3 regions of the Streptomyces asoensis genome follow, and region 1 is predicted to be linked to each of the others. Evidence: riboswitches for the same ligand, from Rfam matches in the RefSeq annotation. Region 1 holds a riboswitch; each other region holds the start of a gene.
The links. Region 1 has a riboswitch for cyclic di-AMP ahead of G9272_RS21595 (M23 family metallopeptidase). Riboswitches for the same ligand answer to the same signal wherever they lie in the genome.

Region 2: another riboswitch for cyclic di-AMP. It lies ahead of G9272_RS26455 (transglycosylase SLT domain-containing protein); the one in region 1 lies ahead of G9272_RS21595 (M23 family metallopeptidase).
Region 3: another riboswitch for cyclic di-AMP. It lies ahead of G9272_RS37825 (LysM peptidoglycan-binding domain-containing M23 family metallopeptidase); the one in region 1 lies ahead of G9272_RS21595 (M23 family metallopeptidase).

The regions. Positions count from the first base shown of each region.
Region 1 is NZ_CP049838.1:4,842,657-4,849,865, forward strand. It holds gene lhgO (L-2-hydroxyglutarate oxidase) at 1-220, shown strand, start outside; gene trmB (tRNA (guanosine(46)-N7)-methyltransferase TrmB) at 315-1,157, shown strand; gene G9272_RS21585 (PrsW family intramembrane metalloprotease) at 1,273-2,778, shown strand; gene G9272_RS21590 (aldo/keto reductase) at 2,833-3,777, opposite strand; gene G9272_RS21595 (M23 family metallopeptidase) at 3,986-5,008, opposite strand; cyclic di-AMP (ydaO/yuaA leader) riboswitch at 5,018-5,184, opposite strand; tRNA gene G9272_RS21600 (tRNA-Met) at 5,498-5,571, opposite strand; gene G9272_RS21605 (dihydrofolate reductase family protein) at 5,643-6,770, opposite strand; gene G9272_RS21610 (MarR family winged helix-turn-helix transcriptional regulator) at 6,825-7,209, shown strand, end outside.
Region 2 is NZ_CP049838.1:5,900,788-5,907,996, forward strand. It holds gene G9272_RS26440 (glycosyltransferase) at 85-1,443, opposite strand; gene G9272_RS26445 (GNAT family N-acetyltransferase) at 1,527-2,591, opposite strand; gene G9272_RS26450 (HAD family hydrolase) at 2,883-3,707, shown strand; gene G9272_RS26455 (transglycosylase SLT domain-containing protein) at 3,772-4,245, opposite strand; cyclic di-AMP (ydaO/yuaA leader) riboswitch at 4,249-4,477, opposite strand; gene G9272_RS26460 (polyprenyl synthetase family protein) at 5,111-6,121, shown strand; gene G9272_RS26465 (LolA family protein) at 6,437-7,209, shown strand, end outside.
Region 3 is NZ_CP049838.1:8,477,437-8,484,645, forward strand. It holds gene G9272_RS37820 (alpha-galactosidase) at 1-1,003, shown strand, start outside; cyclic di-AMP (ydaO/yuaA leader) riboswitch at 1,308-1,467, shown strand; gene G9272_RS37825 (LysM peptidoglycan-binding domain-containing M23 family metallopeptidase) at 1,472-2,437, shown strand; gene G9272_RS37830 (Tat pathway signal sequence domain protein) at 2,705-5,437, shown strand; gene G9272_RS37835 (GDSL-type esterase/lipase family protein) at 5,434-6,483, shown strand; gene G9272_RS37840 (hypothetical protein) at 6,480-7,209, shown strand, end outside.

The DNA.
Region 1 (7,209 bases):
GCTGCTGCCGGCGGTGGAGGAGGGGGACCTGGTGCGGGCGGCGGCCGGGGTGCGGGCGCAGGCGGTGCTGCGGGACGGCGCTCTGGTGGACGACTTCCTGATACGGGAGGGGCCACGGGCGATCCACGTGCTGAACGCGCCCTCACCGGCGGCCACCGCCTCACTGCCGATCGGGCGAGAGGTGGCCCGCCGGGCCCTGGGAGCACTGACCGACGCGTGAGCGACCGGGTGCCGCGCTCACGTGGGCGGCGGTCGGGTGCCGGGCTCCCGGGCGCGGCCGGCACCTGGAGCCGACCCGTAAAATCGACCCCACTGTGTCTGATTCCGTGAGCACCCCCGAAGTCCCCCAGCCCTTTCCCGGTGGCGAGCACCACCCGGGCGAGTCCGTTCGGCACACCCGGGCCAAGGGGGAGCCCCGGTTCCCCGACGGGCCCAAGGCCGATCCCGCCGGGTCGCACTTCGAGCGGCGGATCCGGAGTTTCCAGCCCCGGCGCAGCCGGGTGACGGCCGGGCAGGCGGACGCGTTGCAGCGGCTGTGGGCCAAGTGGGGGCTCGACATCGACGGGCACCCCGTCGACCTCGCCGAGCTGTTCGGCGACGACCGTCCCGTCGTGCTGGAGATCGGCTTCGGCATGGGTGAGGCGACCGCTCAGATGGCGGCCGCCGACCCGGACACCGGCATCCTCGCGGTGGACGTGCACACACCCGGCCAGGGAAATCTGCTCAACCTCGCGGACCGCACCGGGCTGACCAACGTCCGGGTGGCCAACGGTGACGCGATCATCCTGCTGCGCGAGATGCTGCCGGCGGACTCGCTCGACGGACTGCGCGTCTACTTCCCCGACCCCTGGCCGAAGAAGCGCCACCACAAGCGGCGCCTCATCCAGCCCGAGTTCCTCGACCTGGCCGCGACGCGACTGAGACCGGGTGCGACCGTGCACTGCGCCACGGACTGGGAGCCGTACGCCGAGCAGATGCTCGAGGTGCTCACCGCGCACCCCCGCTTCGAGAACACCCGGGCCGACGGCGGGTTCGCGCCCCGGCCCGAGTTCCGGCCGCTGACCCGTTTCGAGGGACAGGGTCTGGACAAGGGTCACGTCGTGAACGATCTGCTCTTCCGTCGCGTACAGCATCGCGTCCAGCCCGGAGATCGCTGACCGACCAAGGGATCGACCAAGGGATCGACCAAGGGATCAATCAAGAGATCAGCCAAGGGATCACCGACCGACCTCCCCCTCCACCACAGTCCCCTCGCTCGTTAGGGTCGATGCCGTGGCCATCAGTCCTCCGTTTCCGCCCTATCCGCCGCATCCCGGCGGCGCACCCGAGGACGGTGTGCTCCGCCACGCTCACTGGTGGCAACGCAGGTGGGTGCGGTACGGGGCCCTGATCACCCTGCTCACGCTGTCCGGCCTGGTCATCCTCGCGCTGGTGCGCGAACAGACCGGTACGGAAGGATTCCTGGTCGGGCTCGGGCTCGCCGTGCTGCCCGTGCCGCTGCTGGTCGCCGCCTTCCGTTGGCTGGACCGGGTCGAGCCAGGGCCCTGGCGGAACCTGGTCTTCGCCTTCGCCTGGGGCGCGTGCGCGGCGGCGCTGATAGCCATCATCGCCAACAGCTTCGCGACCAGATGGATAGCCACCGCGACCGCCGACCCGTCCAGCGCGGACACGCTCGGGGCGACCGTCATAGCGCCGATCGTCGAGGAGTCCGCGAAGGCCGCCGCCGTCCTGCTGGTGTTCCTCTTCCGCAGGCGGGACTTCACCGGGATCGTCGACGGCGTGGTCATAGCCGGGGTCACCGCCACCGGCTTCGCCTTCACCGAGAACATCCTCTACCTCGGCACCGCCTTCGGCACCGACCAGCTCACGGGCGACACCGGCATCGCGTCCGTCACCGCCGCGACCTTCTTCGTACGCGTCATCATGTCGCCGTTCGCGCACCCCCTGTTCACCGTCCTGACCGGCATCGGCTTCGGCGTCGCCGCGCTCTCCGGGGACCGCCAGCACCTGCGGCGTGTGCTGGTCCCGCTGTGCGGGCTGCTCCTCGCGATGGGCATGCACGCCCTGTGGAACGGCTCCTCGTCGTTCGGCGAGTTCGGGTTCTTCGCGGTGTACGCGGCGTTCATGGTGCCGGCGTTCGGGCTGCTGACCTGGCTGGTGGTGTGGACGCGGCAACGCGAGCTGCGCACCGTACGCGAGGAACTGCCCGCCTACGCGACCGCCGGCTGGCTCACCCCGGCCGAGCCGTTCGCGCTCGGCTCGATGCGGGCCCGGCGGCTGGCCCGGGAGTACGCCGGCCGTCACCTGGGCAAGCCGGCGGCGCGGGAGGTGGCGCGGTACGAGGCGTACGCGACCTCCCTCGCGTTCCTGCGGCACCGCGGCCGACGGGGGCGGGCCGGCGTCGACTTCCTCGTACGCGAGCGGGAATTGCTCAACGAACTGTGGAGGCGGAAGGACGTCGCCCGGCCAGCACTGGACCACGCGGCCCGGATGACGGCCCCGCCGGTACGGGTGGCCGCGCCGCCCTGGCCGGTGTACGGGGTGTACGGGTACGGCCAGGGTCCGGCCCAGGGCCAGTCCCAGGGCCACAGCGCCGGATTCGGGCATCCGGCGGCGCCGGTGTACGGGAATCCGGTGGGGCCGTCGTACGGATACGGGCACGGCTACGGGTACCCCGCAGCACACGGCCCCGGCCCCGGATACGGGCACGGACCCACGCACGGACCCGGGCCCGGGTATCAGGCGGGGCCGTACCCCGCCCCCCACCCGCACCAGTAGGTCCGGCCGAGACGGTCAGGGGGAGGCAGGTCAGGCCGGTATGGCCGAGGCAGGTCAGGCCGAGGCCCGGGTCAGCCGGGTGATCTCCTCCCCCGTCAGCTCCAGCTGCGCCACCCCCAGCAGAGCCGGCAGCTGCTCGACCGTCCGCGCGGAGGCGATCGGCGCGGCCACCGTCGGCTGCGCGGCGAGCCACGCCAGGGCGACCGTGGGGATCTCGGTGTCGTGGGCCTGGGCGATCTCGTCCAGGGCGGTGAGGACGTTCCGGCCCCGCTCCGTGTCGAGGTGCTTGGCGGCGCCGGCGGCGCGGGCGCTCTGCACGGTCGTACCGGGCCGGTACTTGCCGGTGAGGAAGCCGGCGGCCAGCGCGAAGTACGGGACGGCAGCGAGGCCGAAGCGGGCGGCGAGGTCCTGGAGGCCGCCCTCGTAGGTGTCGCGGGAGACCAGGTTGTAGTGGGGCTGGAGTGCGACGTACCGGGCCAGGCCCTCACGGTCGGAGAACTCCAGGGACTCCTGGAGACGCTCGGGCGTGATGTTGGAGGCGGCGATGTGCCGCACCTTGCCCGCCCGCACCAGCTCGTCGAGCGCGCCGACGATCTCCTCGACGGGCACCTCGGGCTTGTCGAAGTGCGTGTAGTAGAGGTCGATGTGGTCGGTGCCCAGGCGGCGGAGCGAGGCGTCGGCGGCGGCCTTGATGTTGTCGGCGGACAGGCCGGGGAACTCGGGGTGCTGGCTCACCTTGGTGGCGATCACGACGTCGTCGCGGTTGCCCCGGGCCTTCACCCACCTGCCGATGATGGTCTCGGACTCACCACCGCTGTTGCCCTCGACCCACGCCGTGTAGGAGTCGGCGGTGTCGACGAAGTTGCCGCCCGCGGCCGCGTAGGCGTCGAGTACGGCGAAGGAGGCCGTCTCGTCGGCGGTCCAGCCGAAGACGTTGCCGCCGAGGGAGAGCGGGAAGACCTCGAGGTCGGAGGAGCCGAGCTTGCGAAGAGAAGTCATGCTTCATCACAACGGGCGCCGCTGGCCCGCCCATTCCGGGCAGGACGCGAAGAACATGTGAACAGCGCCATGTGAACAGCGCGATGTGGACAGCACAGACCGGCAGCCCTGACGCGGAGGGCGTCAGGGCTGCCGGGATGGATCAGGGTGACCGAACGAACGGCTCAGGGTGTCCGAAGGGACGACCCAGGGTTCTCGGAGGGACGGCTCAGGGGTTGAGGCCCTTGCCGCGCAGCCAGGCCGCCGGGTCGATGCCGTCGGCGCTGCCGCCGGGGTGGACCTCGAGGTGGAGGTGGGCCCCGGTGACGTTCCCGGTCGCGCCCACGCGGCCGATCACATCACCGGTGGCGACCTTCTGGCCGACACTGACGCTGATCGACGACTGGTGGCAGAACCACAGCTCGGTGCCGTCGTCCAGGGTCAGGATGGTGCGGTAGCCGTAGGAACCGGCCCAGCCGGCCTCGGTGATGGTGCCGCTGTGGACGGCCTTGATGAGCGTGCCCGTCGGCGCGGCGAAGTCGAGACCCGTGTGGTAGCCGGAGGACCAGAGAGAACCGGCCTGACCGAAGGTCGAGGTGATGGTGTACGAGGAGGTCGGCAGCGTGTACTGCTTGGCCAGCTCGGCCAGGCGCGCGGCCTCGGCCTTCGCGGCGGCTTCCTCGGCGGCCTTCTTCTTCGCGGCGGCGGCCTTGGCCTCCGCCTCCTTCTCGGCCTTGGCGGCGGCGTCGGCCTCGGCCTTGGCCGCTGCGGCGAGCGCCTTGACCTCGACCTGGGACTGCTGCGACTCGGCCTGCGCCATGATCCGGCTGCGCAGCGCCTCGCCGGCGTCGGCGGCGCTCTCCTCGGTGTCCACGGCGGCTTCGGAGCCGAAGCCCGCGAGGGCCGGTGCGGCTTCCGGGGCGGGCTCGTCGTCGGAGATGAGCGAGCCCACGTTGGGCAGGTCCGGCATCGAGATGGAGACCGGGGCCTTGCCGGTGTTGGCGCTGGCCATGCCACCGGCGCTGACGGCGGCTATGACGCCGACGCCGAGAACGGTGGAGCTGCGGGCGAATCCGCCGCCGCGCTGCTTGGCGACGCGGTGCTTGCCGCGTACCGGGCGAGTGGACTCCGCGGTGGGGTTCCACTCCTCCCAAGGTCCCTCGTCGGTGCGGTAGTCGCCGTAGCCGAAGGTCTCTGTGGACCGCTGGCTGGGCGCGTACGGGGCCTCGGGGGCAGGCGGGTTGGACGCCACGCGGGCGCACTCCTTTCCTTCCGTCGCCTACCGGGTTAGCTGACGGGTTCGGAGCGGGAAGGTCTCCTACGCGCGTATACCGGTCGTGGACTCTGCGAGTTCACGACGGCTTCCGCGTGATTCACCCCATGGTGGTGGTTCCCCGGTTCCCTTGCGGGATTCGGCACGTGCCGCACGGAGCCGACTCTGGTGCCGGCTGGGACGACCGCGCTGCGTTATCGAACGTTAATAGACCCGGGGGTGGGTTTCCAAGCTGTTCCTCTTGATCAACAACATTTCTGGCCTGGACTTTTGGGCTACCAGCGGTGAAAAACGGGCGAGTTGACCACGGATCGACATGCCCCGGAAACGCTTCCTCAGTCACAGGAGTTTTGATGGTGACTCAGTCGTTATGCGCAGGGCGGTCGACCGGTCACCAAGAGTGAGGGAGTGGTCGACGAAAACACCGAAGGCCGGAACCCTTTCGGATTCCGGCCTTCGGTTTATCAGTAGCGGGGACAGGATTTGAACCTGCGACCTCTGGGTTATGAGCCCAGCGAGCTACCGAGCTGCTCCACCCCGCGGCGATGAACACAACTGTACGCCATCAGCGGGGCAGAAAGCACATCGGTTGATTCGCGGGGCCCCGGCGGCCTCAGAGGAGGTGGCGGTTCGGCTCCTTCGCCCGCTCCTCGTACTCCGGGAGCACGAGGACGTCGACGCCCTGAGCCGTCAGCAGACCGGTTCCGTCCGCCTCCGTGACGAAGGTGTCCGGCTCGCGCCAGGCCGTGACCACCCTGCGCACTCCCGCGTCGAGGATGAGGCGGGCGCAGGGGGCGGGCCGGGAGGAGCGGCGGGCGCACGGTTCGAGGCTGCTGTAGACGGTGGCCGCGGGCAGCCGGGGGTCGGCGGGGTCGAGCTTCGCGAGGGCGGCCTCCTCGGCGTGCACGACCGGGTCGCCGGCCTCGCGGGAGTGGCCGCGTGCCAGCTCCGTGCCGTCGGCGGCCACGATCACCGCGCCGACGCTGAAGGCGGTCTCCGACGGCGGACAGTCGGCCGCGAGTTCGCAGGCGACGGCCAGCCAGTGCCGGTCGGCCGCGGCGGGCAGCGGTCCGGCGCCGGGGGCGGTGGGCTCGTAGCGGTTCAGGACGACGTCCTCGATGCGCCTGGTCTCCACCAGGCGCAGGCGTCCGCCCTGGTAGCCGCCCGGCCCGAAGAGGCGGGGCGCGGCCGGGTCGCCCACGAACAGCGGGGCGAGGACCAGCTGGAGTTCGTCGGCGAGGCCCTGCCGGAGCAGCTGGGTGTGGATCGTTCCGCCGCCCTCGACCATGAGGCGTCGTACGCCGCGTACGTCGTGGAGGTGTTCGAGGAGGCGGCGCCAGTCCAGTTCGGGGCCGAGCGGGACGGCGTCCGCGGCGATGCCGAGCGCGCGGACCCGCTCGGCGCCCTTCTCCGTCGTGTACACGACCTTCTCGCCGCCCGTGTGCCAGAAGTTCGCCGCCGGGTCGAGGTCGCCGGAGCCGCTGACGGTGACCTTGAGGGGGTACGGCGGCAGTCCGGCGGCCACGCGGACGGCGCGGCGCTCGGGGGAGTTCACGAGGAGCCGGGGGTTGTCGGCGCGGATCGTGCCGGCGCCGATGAGGATGGCGTCGACGGAGGCCCGTACCTCGTCGACGCGGTCGAAGTCGGCGCGGCTGGAGAGGAGCAGGCGCTCGGGCGTGGTGTCGTCCAGGTAGCCGTCGAGGGAGACGGCGGCGGACAGCAGGACGTACGGGTACGGCATCGACACAGCTCCCCGGGTCTTGGTTCAAGTTTGAAACAAACCTACACTGGCTGTATGACGACTCGCTGGCTGTCCCCTGAGGAGCAGCGCGCCTGGCGCGCCTACGTCGCCGGCTACCTCCTGCTGGAGGATGCGATCGACCGGCAGCTCCAGCAGGAGGCCGGCCTGCCTCATCTGTACTACTCCATCCTCGCCAACCTCTCCGAGACACCGGAGCGGCGGCTGCGGATGACCGAGCTCGCGGAGCAGCTGAAGATCACCCGCAGCAGGCTGACGTATGCGGTGACGCGCCTGGAGAAGGACGGACTGCTGCGGCGGGAGGAGTGCCGCTGGGACAAACGCGGGACCGTCGCGGCCCTCACGGACGAGGGTATGGCGGCCCTGGAGAACCTGGCGCCCGGCCATGTCGAGACGGTCCGCTCCGCCCTCTTCGACCGGC
Region 2 (7,209 bases), 1.1 Mb from region 1:
GGAACACCGGGATACTGCCGTCGCCGCCGCTGTCGCCGACGTTGTCGCCACCCTTGTCTCCGTCGGCTCTGTGCGCGGACGCCGTCATCGGGCAGCACCTCGCAGCGCGCGCCGGGCCCGCAGATAGCCCACCGGCCCGTAGAGCATGCCGCGCCGCTGGAGCCGGGAGAGCCGGGCGGGCCAGGCGTGGGTCCGGGCGTCGTGACCGCCGGGCGCGCCGTCCGCCGCGGGCTCCGCCTCCCGGCTCGCCGTCAGCGTCCGCGCGTGGGCGAGCCCCCTGGGCAGCCGGGCCAGGAACGCGGGCAGCAGGCCGGGCCGGTTGACGAGGATCGCCGTGAGGTAGGCGGTGAGGCCGGCGCCGTAGCCGTACGCCTGGGTCTCCAGGTCCCGCCAGGTCTCCCGGTGGTGGTGCCAGACCAGGGCCAGCGGCGTGTAGTGCAGCCGGTGGCCGCCGGCGAGGACCCGGACGAACCCGTAGAGGTCGTCGCCGCCTCGTGCGAGCGTCCCCGCCCCGGTCGCCGGGTCGAAGCCGCCGACCGCCCGCAGCACCTCCGTACGGAAGGCCATGTTGGCGCCGGAGCCGAAGCGGCCCGCGGTGAACGGGAACAGCGGTTCGTCGGCGGGCGGGTCCTGCGGGTCGTACGTGCGGGCCGTGAAGCCCTTGGCGAAGCCGCCGTGGCTCTCCAGGAGGACCTGGGCAGGGGTCCGCAGCCGGGCCGGCAGGATCAGGCCGGTGGCGCAGCCGAGGCCCGGGTCGGCGGTGAAGGGCGCGGTGAGTTCCGTGAGCCAGCGTGGGTCCGCCACGACGTCGTCGTCGGTGAAGGCGATCACCTCGCCGTGGGCGGTCTCGACGCCCTTGTTGTGTGCGACGGCGAGACCGGGCGCCGGTTCGGTGACGTACCGCACGCGCTCGGCGTACTTGCGTTCGACCAGGTCCCGGGTCGCGTCCGTCGCGGGCGCGTTGTCGACGACGACGATCTCGAAGTCCGGGTGATCCTGGGCGAGCAGCGAGTCGAGAGCGTGGGCGAGCTTCTCGGCGCGCTCACGGGTGGCGACGACGACGGTGGTGAACGGGACGGCGCGGGTCGGGACGGCGGCGGTCGGGACGGTGGCCGTCAGGGCCGTGGCGCTCGAGGCCGTGGCGCTCGGGGCGGCCCCGTGCGCGGGCCCCGCGGAAGACGGACCGGGTGGTGCCTGCTCGTGCGTGGCCAGGCCCATGAGGACGGTCTTCGGGTCCGTGCCCTCCGGCACCGACCCGAGCAGCGTCCCGATCGGCCGCCCACCCCTCCTGACCAGCACGAACACCTCGCCGTGCGTGACCGGCGGACTTCCCGGCCCCGGTCTGAGGACACCCCCGTCGTCCAGTTCCAGCTCGGCGACCTGCACCGGCTCGATGTCCAGGAACCTCTGTATCTCCTGCTGTGCACGTGCAGCGCGGTACATGAACCCCCCTTGTCTCACGCCCATCACGCCCATCACGCCCGTCACGCCGGACGGCCGTCACGCCCGGCGCCCGGCGTCGCTCGTCACGATCGGCGCAGTCGGCCCGCGCCCTTCAAGGTCCGTGCGGCCGCCGCGGCGAGCCTCGGCCGGTTGCGCACGAAGTGATGCGCCCGGCGGGACGGCTCACGGCTGAGCCAGTAGAGCGCGGCGCCCACCCCCGGACGCGACCACGCCCCCTCGTACACGGGGAGCTCCCCGGTCTTCAGTGAGTCCTTGTACTCGGCCGCGCCCCGCCCCAGGTCGAGCAGGCCGATGCCCTCGGCGGCGGCCGACTCGGCCATCCGCAGATGCAGCACCAGGCCGGGCGAGAACTTCGCGAACTCCGTTTCGTACGAAGGGAACCAGCAGGCCAGGACGGTCGACGAACGCAGTCCGAAGTGCGCGGCGATCGGTTGGTCACCGGCGTAGAGGACGGAGAGCGTGCCGGAGCACTCCGGCGCGCGGGTCTCGGAGAGCGCGTCCACGAGCCGGGTGATCCACTCCTGCGCGAACCGGTCCCGGCGGCCGGTCCTGCGGTACTGCGCGGACTTCCACGCCATGAGCGTGCGCAGCGCGGCCGGATCGCGTTCGTCGAACACGAACCGCAGCTCCCCGACCTGGCGGCCGAGCCTGCGCTCCTTGGCCAGGGTCGTCTTCAGGAACTTCGGCGACTGGGCGCGCAGCACGGACTCATAGGTGTCGTAACCCTTTTCGACGTCGATGACATAGGAGGCGTACTCCTCGGCCGCGTGCGGGGTGAACAGCCCCTGCTCCGCCTCCAGGTTGTCGAAGGCGAAGCTCGACAGGCCACACGCCCGCATCAGTTCGTCGGCGTTCAGCCCGAGACCCGGGGCCAGCACCGCGCCCTGCGCGTCCGAGACGCCGTACGCGAGTGCCCGGCCCTGTCCGAGCCGGCCCCGCTCGTGGGGCAGGAAGCCGACCGGCTCACGCCCCTCGTACACCACCGCCACCTGCGAGTGTGGCCTCACCAGGCCCACGGCATCGGTGAACTCCGGTTCCATGAAGGGGTTTCGCGGAAGCGTCGACGCGGCACGCAACGCGCGCCACCGCTCCCTCTCCCCCTCGCCGAGGTCCTGCGGCCTCAGCACACGAATGCGCCCACTGCTCAACCTGACCCCCCGATCAAGTCCCCCCTGGACACCTGGACGGTACCGCTCCACCTGGGCGTCGCGGTAGGTAGCGTCGCATGTTGTTGCCAACCGGTGCAGAGGCCTTTAACCGTCCGCTACCCGGCGATGTGCCAGAAAGCCGTTTCATTGAGTCAGTCGGCAGCCAGTCGTGAGCCAGGCGCACAAGGGGAGTTGGCAGAACAGGACAGGACATGGACGTCGTCCGGTTCGCGTCGAACCCGGGAGGCCTGGGATCCGTATTCTCTGATCATGGCCGCACCCATCGCATATGCCGAGCGCACCGCGTACTCCCTCATCGCCACCGACCTGGACGGGACGCTGCTCCGCGGCGACGACACCTTCTCCGACCGGTCGCTCGACGCGCTCGCGCGGGTGGCGGCCGCCGGCGCACGCCACCTGGTGGTGACGGGACGGCCCGCGCCCCGGGTGCGCCCGCTGCTCGACCGGCTGCACAGCAGGGGGCTCGCGGTGTGCGGGCAGGGCGCGCAGTTGTACGACGCCGACGCGGACCGTCTGCTGTGGTCGGTCACCCTGGACCGGGAGCTGGCCGAGACCGCGCTCGGCAAGATCGAGGCGGAGGTCGGGCAGCTGTACGCGGCCGTCGACCAGGACGGTGTCGACGGGCTGACGCTCATCGAGCCGGGCTACCGGATGCCGCACCCGACGCTGCCCGCCCTGCGCGTAGGCCGGCGCGACGACCTGTGGTGCGAGCCGATCAGCAAGGTGCTGCTGCGCCATCCCACGCTGTCCGACGACGAGTTGGCGTCGACGGCCCGCTCGGTGGTCGGCTCGCTGGCCACCGTCACCATGTCGGGGCCGGGCACGGTCGAACTCCAGCCCTGCGGGATCACGAAGGCGACGGGTCTGGCCCTGGCCGCCGAACACCTGGGGCTGCGGCCCGAGGACACCGTCGCCTTCGGGGACATGCCCAACGACATCCCGATGTTCGACTGGGCGGCTCGTGGTGTCGCGATGGCCAACGCCCATCCGGAGCTCAAGGCGGTGGCCGACGAGGTGACGACGTCGAACGAGGACGACGGCGTGGCCGTCGTCCTCGAACGACTGTTTCCGTAACCGGCTACCGGCTACCGGCTACCGGCTGTCGGCTACCGACACCGGCGACCGGCCGGCGGGACGGTCAGTACGCGCCGAACACGTTGTCGATCGAGCCGTAGCGTGCGGCCGCGTAGTTGCAGGCGGCGGTGATGTTCGCGACCGGGTCGTAGGAGTCCCACGACGTGCCGTTGACGTGGTAGGCGCGGAAGGTCGGGTCGATGACCTGGAGCAGTCCCTTGGACGGGATGCCCGCGGCCGCGTTGGAGTCCCAGAGGTTGATGGCGTTGGGGTTGCCGGAGGACTCGCGGATGACGTTGCGGTAGATGCCGTTGTACGTCCCCGGGATGCCGTGCTGGCCCATGACCTGGAGGGAGGCACGGATCCAGCCGTCGAGGTTGTTGGCGTAGCCGAGGCTGGTGGCCGTGGAGACGGTCGGGGTCGCCGCGGAGGCGGTGGTCGCCCCGAGGACGGGGAGAGCGAGCACGGCCGCGCCGGTGGCGGCGACGGCGATCGTGCGGATGAAACGGTTGCGGCGCGGCTGAGCGGCAGCGGGCATGTCGTATTTCCTCTCCGGCGCCTGCGAGGTGAGCTGTCGGGTTCGGGCGGGAGCTGCCCGGTCGCGTCCTGACGGTCGCGGCTTGACCCCAAGCCGTACCGGACTGTCCTGAACGTCTTGTGTGTCCAAGACATCTGGAAAGTCCGTTTCGGCGACTTACCTGGTTCCCCCGCTCCTGCCGAGCGGTATCGATGGGTGTTCGGGCGGCGGCAGGATTCGGCGTTCCGCCCGACAGGCCGGGAACGTATGCGAGAGCACATGTCCGAAACAAGTACCGGATTCACAGATCACCCCTATTGACCTTGGTCTGTGACCTATGGGGTGCTTGATCCTTTGTGGGTGCAAACCTTCAACTTGCTTAAGGGGTGCGGAGAATCGGTGAATGGTGAGGTCGGATCGGATCTCCGTGGGGAGTGAGCCAACTCACCGGCGTTCACAAGAGTGGCGAATCGGGCATTAGGCCCAACTCATTGTTAAAGCACCAGCGATGGACCGTGGAGGGGAATCGCCCGCCGTCGCGCCCGACACGTCGCGGGGGAGGGTGAGGAGATTGCGTGATCGTCGTCACGTGGAGAGGGGGCGGGCGAGCTCGTCGGTCCGACGGGAGCCCCGGTCCGGGACATGAATCCGCGCTTCCCGGAAACTCTCTCCATGTCCGCTCATATGAGCTGATCAAAAACATATCGGGCGTGATCCGATAGCGCCTGGCCTGCGGGGCGCCTCCCGGGCGAGTCCATTCGAGCCCGCGGGACGTGGGGGCTATCGGTGATCGAAACGTGACCGGATACGCTGACTTGAGTGATGGCAGAGACCTATCGACAAACCGCGTAATCGCCAGTAGACACCAGCAGACAGGAGACCCCTCGTGACCGTCGTCGGGCCGTTCGGGCTGAGCGTGCGGGACCAGGCTCTGGAAGCCGATGTCCAGGCCGGATTGGCGGCTGTCGAGGAAGGCTTGCTCGAGGCCACCAAGAGTGCGGTCCCGTTCATCACGGAGGCCGCCCAGCACCTCGTACGCGCGGGCGGGAAGCGGTTCCGTCCGCTGCTCGTGGTGCTCGCGTCGCAGTTCGGGGACCCGTACGCGCCGGGTGTCGTGCCCTCGGCCGTCGTGGTGGAGCTGACCCACCTGGCCACGCTGTACCACGACGACGTGATGGACGAGGCGGCCGTGCGGCGCGGGGTGTCCAGCGCGAACACCCGCTGGGGGAACTCCGTCGCCGTCCTCACGGGTGACTTCCTCTTCGCGCGTGCCTCCCACATCCTGGCCGACCTCGGGCCGGAGGCGGTGCGGGTGCAGGCGGAGGCGTTCGAGCGGCTGGTCACCGGTCAGATCCTGGAGACCGCGGGGCCGACGGACGGGCGGGACCCGGTCGACCACTACCTCGACGTGCTCGGCGGCAAGACGGGCTCGCTGGTGGCGGTGGCCTGCCGGTTCGGGGCGATGATGTCCGGCGCCGACGAGACGGTCGTCGACGTGCTCACGCAGTACGGCGAGCGGCTCGGTGTCGCCTTCCAGCTGGCGGACGACGTCCTGGACATCGCCTCCGACTCGCACGAGTCGGGCAAGACACCGGGGACCGACCTGCGCGAGGGCGTTCCCACGCTGCCCGTGCTGCGGCTGCGGGAGCGGGCGGCGCGGCTGTCGCTGCCCGAGGACATCGCCCTGTGCGAGCTGCTGGACTCCGACCTGACCGACGACGCCCGGCACACCGAGGCGCTGGAGGCGCTCCGGGCCCACCCGGCGCTGGAGCAGGCCCGCCGGGACACCGTGCGGTACGCGAAGGAAGCGCGGTCCGCGCTGGCGCCGCTGCGGGAGTGCGACGCGAAGGCGGCGCTGATGGAACTCTGCGACGCGGTGGTCCACCGGGCGGGCTGACCCCAGGGACCGGACCCCAGGGACCGGACCCCAGGGACCGGACCCCAGGGACCGGACCCCAGGGACCGGACCCCAGGGACCGGACCCCAGGGACCGGACCCCTACGGGTCGGATGCCGCCTCGTCATCTTGGTGTCATACCGCAGGCGTACGTGGAGTTGAGCCCTCGGGCTGACGCTTCCCCGTGGCTGATTTGGTCAGATGGGAACCACGGAAAACACCACTCCTCACCGATTCGGGTGAGAATGGCGGCTCGGGGTGGGGACGTTCAGGCGTGAGATGACCAGCCGCCGCCGACGACGGAGGTAAGGCACACATGGCACCGAAGGCATCCGACGACACCACGACCGGCGCGGAGTCGACCGGCGCGGAAGCCGACGACCTGCGCCTCGGACGGCGCAAGGCCGCACGGTACATCGTCCCGGTCACCGTGATCGGTGTCGCGGCGGCGACGATCGGGCTGGTCCCGGCGCTCGCCGACTCCGGCGACCCCGACCTGCCGAAGATCACCGCACAGCAGCTCCTCGACAAGATCGCCGCCTCGGACGTGCAGCAGCTGTCCGGGACGGTGAAGATCAGCACCGATCTCGGGTTGCCCGACCTCGGCGGACTGGAGAGCGGGCTCCTCTCGGGGGCCACCCAGGGCGGCGACGGTTCGTCCGCCGACCCGTCCACCAAGCTCACCGAGCTCGCCGCCGGCACGCACACCCTGCGCGTCGCCGCCGACGGCCCGGACCGGCAGAAGCTCTCGCTGCTGGAGAACGCCGCCGAGTACAGCGTCATCCACAACGGCAAGGACGTGTGGGGGTACGACAGCGCCTCCAACGAGGTCTACCACTCGACCGCCGACGAGAGCTCCGGCAAGGGCTCCGGCAAGGCGGAGACCCCCGTCCCCGCCACGCCCAAGGAGCTCACCGAGGACGCTCTGAAGGCGGTCGACGACACGACCTCCGTGACCGTCGACGGCACCGTCCAGGTCGCCGGCCGTGACGCCTACAAGCTGCTGGTCAAGCCGAAGCAGTCCGGTTCCACGGTCGGCGCGATCAGTGTGGCCGTGGACGCGAAGACGGGCCTGCCGCTGAAGTTCAC
Region 3 (7,209 bases), 3.6 Mb from region 1:
CCCCAACGGGCTGAAGCCGCTCGCCGACCAGGTGCACGCCCTCGGCATGCAGTTCGGCATCTGGGTCGAACCCGAGATGGTCAACCCGGACAGCGAGCTGTACCGGGCCCACCCCGACTGGGTGCAGTTCCAATCCGGACGAAAGCGGACGGAGTTCCGCAATCAGCTCATGTTGAACCTGGCGCGCGAGGACGTCCAGGAGTACCTCTGGGAGCAGCTCCACGGGCTCCTCTCCAGTGCGCCCGTCGACTATGTGAAGTGGGACTTCAACCGCTGCTTCACCGACGCCGGCTGGCCGGACGACCCCTACCCGCAGCGCCTCTGGGTCGACCACGTCCGGGCCCTGTACGCGCTCCTGGACCGGCTGCGGGCGGCCCACCCCGAAGTCGCCTTCGAGTCCTGCTCCGGCGGTGGCGGGCGCATCGACCTCGGGATCATGAGTCGCACCGACCAGGTGTGGACCTCCGACAACACCGATCCGCTCGACCGGCTCGACATCCAGCACGGCTTCAGCCAGATCCACCCCGCCCGGGTCATGGCGGCCTGGGTCACCGACAGTCCCAACGCCCAGCTCAACGGCCGGGTCAGCTCGCTGCGCTTCCGGTTCGTCAGTGCGATGGCCGGCGTGCTCGGCGTCGGCGGGGACCTCTCCGAGTGGAGCGAGGAGGAGCTCGCCGAGGCGCGTCGGTGGGTGGACCTCTACAAGGAGATCCGGCCCCTCGTGCAGCAGGGCGACCTCTACCGGCTGCGGCCCCCGGCGGGCGGCCTGAGCGCCGTCCAGTATGTGCGCGGTGACGAGAGCGTCGTCCTCGCCTGGCTCCAGGCGCAGCGGTTCGGCGAGCCCGTTCCGGCGCTGCGGCTGCGCGGGCTCGACCCGACAGCATCGTACGAATGCCGCGAAACGGGCGAAGTTCACCGGGGGGCGGTGCTGCTCCACCATGGACTGCGCACCGGACTGCGGGGCGACCTTGATGCGACGGTTATCCGGCTGCGTCGCATCTGAGGTTTCTGTCCGAATTGGATCCTTCGTTCCAACTCGCTCTGGAATAAAGGAACCTGGAGAGCTGTCACGTGAGCAGCGTCATATCCGTGACCGTACGTCGTCCGTCATGTTCACGTAATTCGCATGCTTTTCCAGGGTGCTTGGCGGCAAATGGGCCCCCTGTCTCACGGAGTGTGACCGGGGATTCTCACAGCGGATCAAGAGAAAGGCGTTAACAGCGCAACCTCTGCTTGTCCCTGTGCGTCCTGGTCGCTTACGTTCCACACCAATCCGGACGGACGCCGAATCCTGCCACCGCCCGGAATCCGCACACTCACCCGTATCTGGCAGGAGCGGGGGACCCACAGGTACAACCGCCTGTTCCGGTCTCCGGAACAGGCTTTGGGGTAAAGCCGCGCCTCGGCGCGGCCGGGCATCTCCAGCCCGCACCCGACAGCTCACCTCGCAGGCGCCGGAGAGGAATTCGCCATGCCCGCGAAGGGTAAGCACCGCCGTCCGAAGGCCCACCGCTTCACTCGTTCCATAGCCGTCGCCGGAACGGGCGGCGCCGCGCTCGCCCTTCCGCTCATAGGTGCCGCCGGCGCTCACGCGGCCCCCGCGCAGTCCGTCGCACAGTCGGCTTCCCAGGCCGTTCCGGAAAAGGCCGTGCAGTCCGTCCCGGTGGCGCAGAAGACGGCCACCGCCACGACGGCCAAGACGTACACCGTGCAGTCCGGCGACTACCTGTCGAAGATCGCCGACGAGCAGAACGTCAACGGCGGCTGGCAGAAGCTGTACCAGGACAACCGCCAGGCCGTCGGCAGCGACCCGTCGCTGATCCACCCCGGACTGAAGCTCTCGATCGGCAAGAAGGCCGCGACCGGCAGCACCGGTTCGTCGTTCGGTTCCTCCTCGTCCTCCTCGTCGAAGTCGAAGGCGTCCGGAGCCAAGTCGTCGTCCCCTTCGTCCTCTTCATCCTCGTCGTCCGGTTCGTCCTCCTCGAAGGCGGTCACCCAGGCCGCCGAGAGCGGCACCGGTACCTCCGGCGGTTACACGCTGCCGGTGGCGGGCGCCACCGTCGGCACCGCGTACCACACGGCCGGCAGCATGTGGTCCAGCGGCTACCACACCGGTACCGACTTCGTCGTCCCGACCGGCACCTCCCTCAAGGCCGTGGGCGCGGGCACCGTCGTCTCCGCGGGCTGGGGCGGCGCGTACGGCAACCAGGTCGTCATCAAGCTCGCCGACGGCTACTACGCCCAGTACGCCCACCTGTCCCAGCTCTCCGTCTCGGCCGGCCAGACCGTGACCGCGGGCCAGCAGCTCGGGCTCTCCGGTGCGACCGGCAATGTGACCGGCCCGCACCTGCACTTCGAGATCCGCACCACGCCGGACTACGGCTCCGACGTGGACCCGATCGCCTACCTCCGCTCGCACGGCGTCTCTGTCGGCTGACCCCCTCCGACTCCGACGACCTCCCGCCTGACACGCGGCCGAAGGCCGGACCCCGATCCCCGGGTCCGGCCTTCGGCATGTCCGGGGGGAGCCGGTGGGCCGGTGGGTCGGTGAGTACGGCGAGCCGGTGTTGGAGTTTGCGCGTTCATGATCGTTCTATTGCGTTCTTGTGGCAGCCCTTCTTGTCCCATCGACAGGCGGGACAGAGTGGGGACACAGTGATCTCCGTCAGTGAGCAAGCGCTTTCTATCGCTCCTCGGAGGTCCTGTGTCCGGCGTCGACCGACGCACCGTCATCAAGGGCGCCGCCGCCGCGGCCGCCGCCGCCCCGTTCTCCTGGGCCCTGTCCCGCACCGCCGCTGCGGCCGACGGCGCCGCCGCCGACACCGAGCTGCACTGGCTGGAAGGCGCCGCGCCCGACGTCCACGCCGGTGCCACCTGGGGCGTGCCGTGGGCGCGCGGCGCCTACCGCCCCGAGCAGAAGTTCAGGCTCGCCACGGCCGACGGCGACGACATCCCCGTCCAGAGCTGGGCCACCGCGTACTGGCCCGACGGCTCGGTGAAGTGGACCGGGCACGCCGTCGCGCCGGGCACGCCGAAGGCCGACCGGTTCGTGCTGGGCGCGGGCACGCCGGCCGCCCCCGCCCAGCGGGTGACCGTCACCCGCGGCAGCGGCGGCCGGGTCGAGGTGTCGACCGGAGCGATCACGGCGGTCTTCGCCGCCAAGGGTTCCGACACCGTCGTGCGCGCTGTCAGGCGCGGGTCGACCGAGATCGCCCGCGACGGGCGGCTGGTCGCGCTGCGCCAGGAGTCCGTGCGCGAGGGTGCGGAGGTGCAGAGCTTCGCGGGCCGGGTGGAGAAGGTCGAGGTCGAGCAGGACGGCCCCGTGCGCGCCGTGATCCGGGTCGAGGGCCGGCACCGGCACGGCGGCCGCGGCTGGCTGCCCTTCGTGCTGCGCTTCGCCTTCTTCGCCGGCGCCGAATCCTTCCGCCTGGTGCACACCTTCGTCTGGGACGGCACCCAGGAACCAGGCTCCGACCAGGGGGACTTCCTGCGCGGCCTCGGCGTCCGGTTCACCGTGCCGCTGACCGACCGGCCCTACGACCGGCATGTGCGGTTCGCCGACTCCGGCGGCGGGCTGTTCGCCGAAGCCGTGCAGGGCATCACCGGACTGCGCCGCGACCCGGGCGCCGCGGTGCGCGCCGCGCAGATCGCCGGCGAACGGCTGCCCGACACCACCACCTGGGACACCCGGGTCGCCGACCGGCTGGCGTACCTCCCGCAGTGGGGCGACTTCACCCTCACCCAGCCGACCGCCGACGGGTACCTCGTCCGCAAGCGCACCAAGGCCGGTCACGGCTGGATCCAGGCGGCGGCGGGCGGGCGCGCCGGCGGCTTCGGCTACGTCGGCGGAGCGAGCGGCGGACTCTCCTTCGGCCTCAGGGACTTCTGGCAGCGCCACCCCACCCAGCTGGACGTGCGCGGGGCCGCGACCGCCGCCGCCGAGGTCACCCTGTGGCTCTACGCGCCCGAAGCCCAGCCCCTCGACCTGCGCTTCTACCACGACGGCCTCGGCCAGGACACGTACGACAAGCAGTCCGACGGCGGCCTGGAGATCACCTACGAGGACTACGAACCCGGCTTCGGAACGCCGTACGGTATCGCCCGCACCAGCGAACTCACCTTCTGGGCCCTGGAGAAGACCCCGACGGCCGCCCGCCTGGCCGCCCAGGCCGCGGCGGTGGCCGCCCCGCCGCTGCTCACCGCGGCGCCCGAACGCCTCCACGCCGCGGGTGTCTTCGGGGACTGGGCGCCCGTCGACCGCTCGTCCAAGGCCCGCGCGGTCGTCGAGGACCGCCTCGACGACCTCTTCGCCTACTACCGCGACCAGCGCGAGGACCGCCGCTGGTACGGCTTCCTGGACTACGGCGACGTCCAGCACACCTACGACAACGACCGGCACGTCTGGCGCTACGACGTCGGCGGATACGCCTGGGACAACTCGGAGCTGGGGACCGACCTCTGGCTCTGGTACCACTTCCTGCGCACCGGCTCGGCGGAGGTCTTCCGGTTCGCGGAGGCGATGACCCGGCACACCGGCGAGGTCGACGTCTACCACCTGGGCGAGTGGGCGGGCCTCGGCACCCGCCACGGCGTGCAGCACTACGCCGACAGTGCCAAACAGGTCCGCATCTCCACGGCCGCCAACCGCCGCTTCTACTACTACCTCACCGCCGACGAGCGCACCGGCGACCTGCTGCGCGAACTCGTCGACGTGGAGCTGACGTTCCTCGAGGTGGACCCGCAGCGCAAGGTCCGCACCGACGGCTACACGCCCGGCGACCGGCACGCGCTGTCGGTCGGGTTCGGCACCGACTGGGGCGGTCTTTCGGCGGCGTGGCTCACCGAATGGGAGCGGCGGGGCCCGAACGCCGAGAAGGCCAGGGCCAAACTGGTCAACTCGCTGCGGACGATCGCGGCCCAGCCCAACGGCTTCTTCACGGGCACCGGTCTTCTCGACGCGGACACCGGCAAGTTCGCCGTCACCACCGACACGGCCGTCAGCGTCTCCCACCTCAGCGCCGTCTTCGGACTCGTCGAGTCCAACAGCGAGATCGTGTCGCTGCTCGGCGACGAAGAGCCGGAATTCCGCACCGCCTGGCTGAACTACGCGCAGTACTACAACGCCACCGACGCCCAGAAGAGGCAACTCACGGGCAGCACATGGAAGTCGGCGCTGCCCGCGGCCCACTCGCGCATCACCGCGTACGCGGCGAACCGCAAGGACGACGCCGCGCTGGCCACCCGCGCGTGGAACGAGTTCTTCACCGGCAGCGACACCTACTTCCCGTCCAACGACTGGTCCCGGGTCACGGTCAAGGCTCCCGCGGTGCTGCGCACGACCGAGGAGATCCCGTGGGTCTCCACCAACTCCTCGGCCCAGTGGGCGCTCGCGGCGATCCAGAACCTGGCCCTCGTCGGGGATCGGATCCCGTCGTGAGACGCCTCCTGGTGAGTGCGGCGGCGGCCGTGGGGCTCCTGGCCGGTGCCACTCCGCCCGCTGTCGCGTCCGCCGGCCCGGACCTCGTCCACCCCGACGACCGGCGCATCGCCTACGAGGGGCACTGGAGCCGTACGGCCGAGGCCGCCGCCACCGTCAACTCCGGTTCCCGGCTACGGTTCCGGTTCGCGGGGGACGCCGTCCACGCCCTGTTCGACGTCTCCTCGGTCATCGTGCCCGCACAGATCTACGTGTCCGTCGACGGCGGCCCGAAGCAGCTGTACGCCGTCGACCGCGGCGACCTCCTGATCACGGCGTCCGGACGGGGACCGCATACGGCCGAGCTGTCCGTGAAGGACGTCTTCTCGCGGGTGAACCGGTGGACGCCGCCGTGGGAGACGGGCGTCGTGCTCACCGGGCTCCGGGGCCGCCTGTTGAACCAACGCCCCTTGAAGGTCAAGGAGTTGGCGTTCTACGGCGACTCCATCACCCAGGGCGTCCTGGCGCTCTGCGAGGTCAACACCTCCGACTGCGCCGACGGAACGGCGGCCTACCCCACTCTCGTGGCCGACGCCCTGCACGCCTCGCTCACCCAGGTCGGTTTCGGCCGCCAGGGCGTGATCCAGACGGGGAACGGAGGAGTGCCGGCCGCCGGTGACGCGTACGGCTGGAACCACGCGGACTCCCCGGCGCGGCCGGACCGGAACGCCGCGGTGATCGTCGTCAACCAGGGCACCAACGACACCGCGTACGGTTCGGCCGAGTTCCGTACCGCCTACCGGGCCTACCTCGAACGCCTGCGGGCGGCCGCTCCGCACGCCCGCATCCTCGCCCTGCGCCCCTTCGACGGGTCGCACGCCGCCGACATCTCCGCAGTGGTCGGTGAACTCGCCGACCCACGCGCGGAGTTCGTGGACACGACCGGGTGGCTCTCGGCGGTGGACGGAGACCTCCACGGCGCCGTCCACCCGAGCGTCCAGGGTCACCGCAAGGTGGCCGACCGCCTCATCGCCCTCATCGCCGACCCTGCCGAGGAGCACCAGTGAACGCCGTCCGACGCCGAAGAACCGTCGCCGTCACCGCCGCCGCCCTGCTGGCCGGACTCGTCTCCGCGCCCGCGGGACACGCCACCGAGACCCCGCGCCGGATCGTCGAGAACCTCGACCGCGGCCTGGTCGCCACCCCGTCCGGTGAAGGGACCTTCCTCAGCTGGCGGCTGCTCGGCACCGAATACGCGAGGTACGGCGACGCCATCGCCTTCAACGTCTACAAGAACGGACGCCGGCTCAACCGGGAGCCGATACGCAGGTCGACGACCTATCAGGACAACACCCGAGGGACGGGGACGTACACCGTCCGCGCCGTCGTCGACGGGCATGTGCAGAAGCCGAGTCCGGCGGCTCTGCGCTTCACCGACGGCTACGCCGAGATCCCGCTGGCCGGCGCCGACGGCTACACCGTCCAGCACGCCTGGCCGGGTGACCTCGACGGCGACGGACGCTACGAGCTCGTCGTCAGCCGGCTGTCCGGGACCCGCGACAGGCCCGACCTGCTGGAGGCCTACACGCTCACCGGCGAGCGCCTGTGGCGGGTCGACCTCGGCCCCGGCTCCTACACCCAGGTCGGCGGGAACGGCGCCAACGACCCGGCGCCCGCCGCGATCAGCGGTTCCACGGCGATCGGCGGCTACCGCAACGACGACAACGTCACCGTCTACGACCTCGACTCCGACGGCCGCGCCGAGGTGCTGGCGCACACCGCCGCCGGGACCA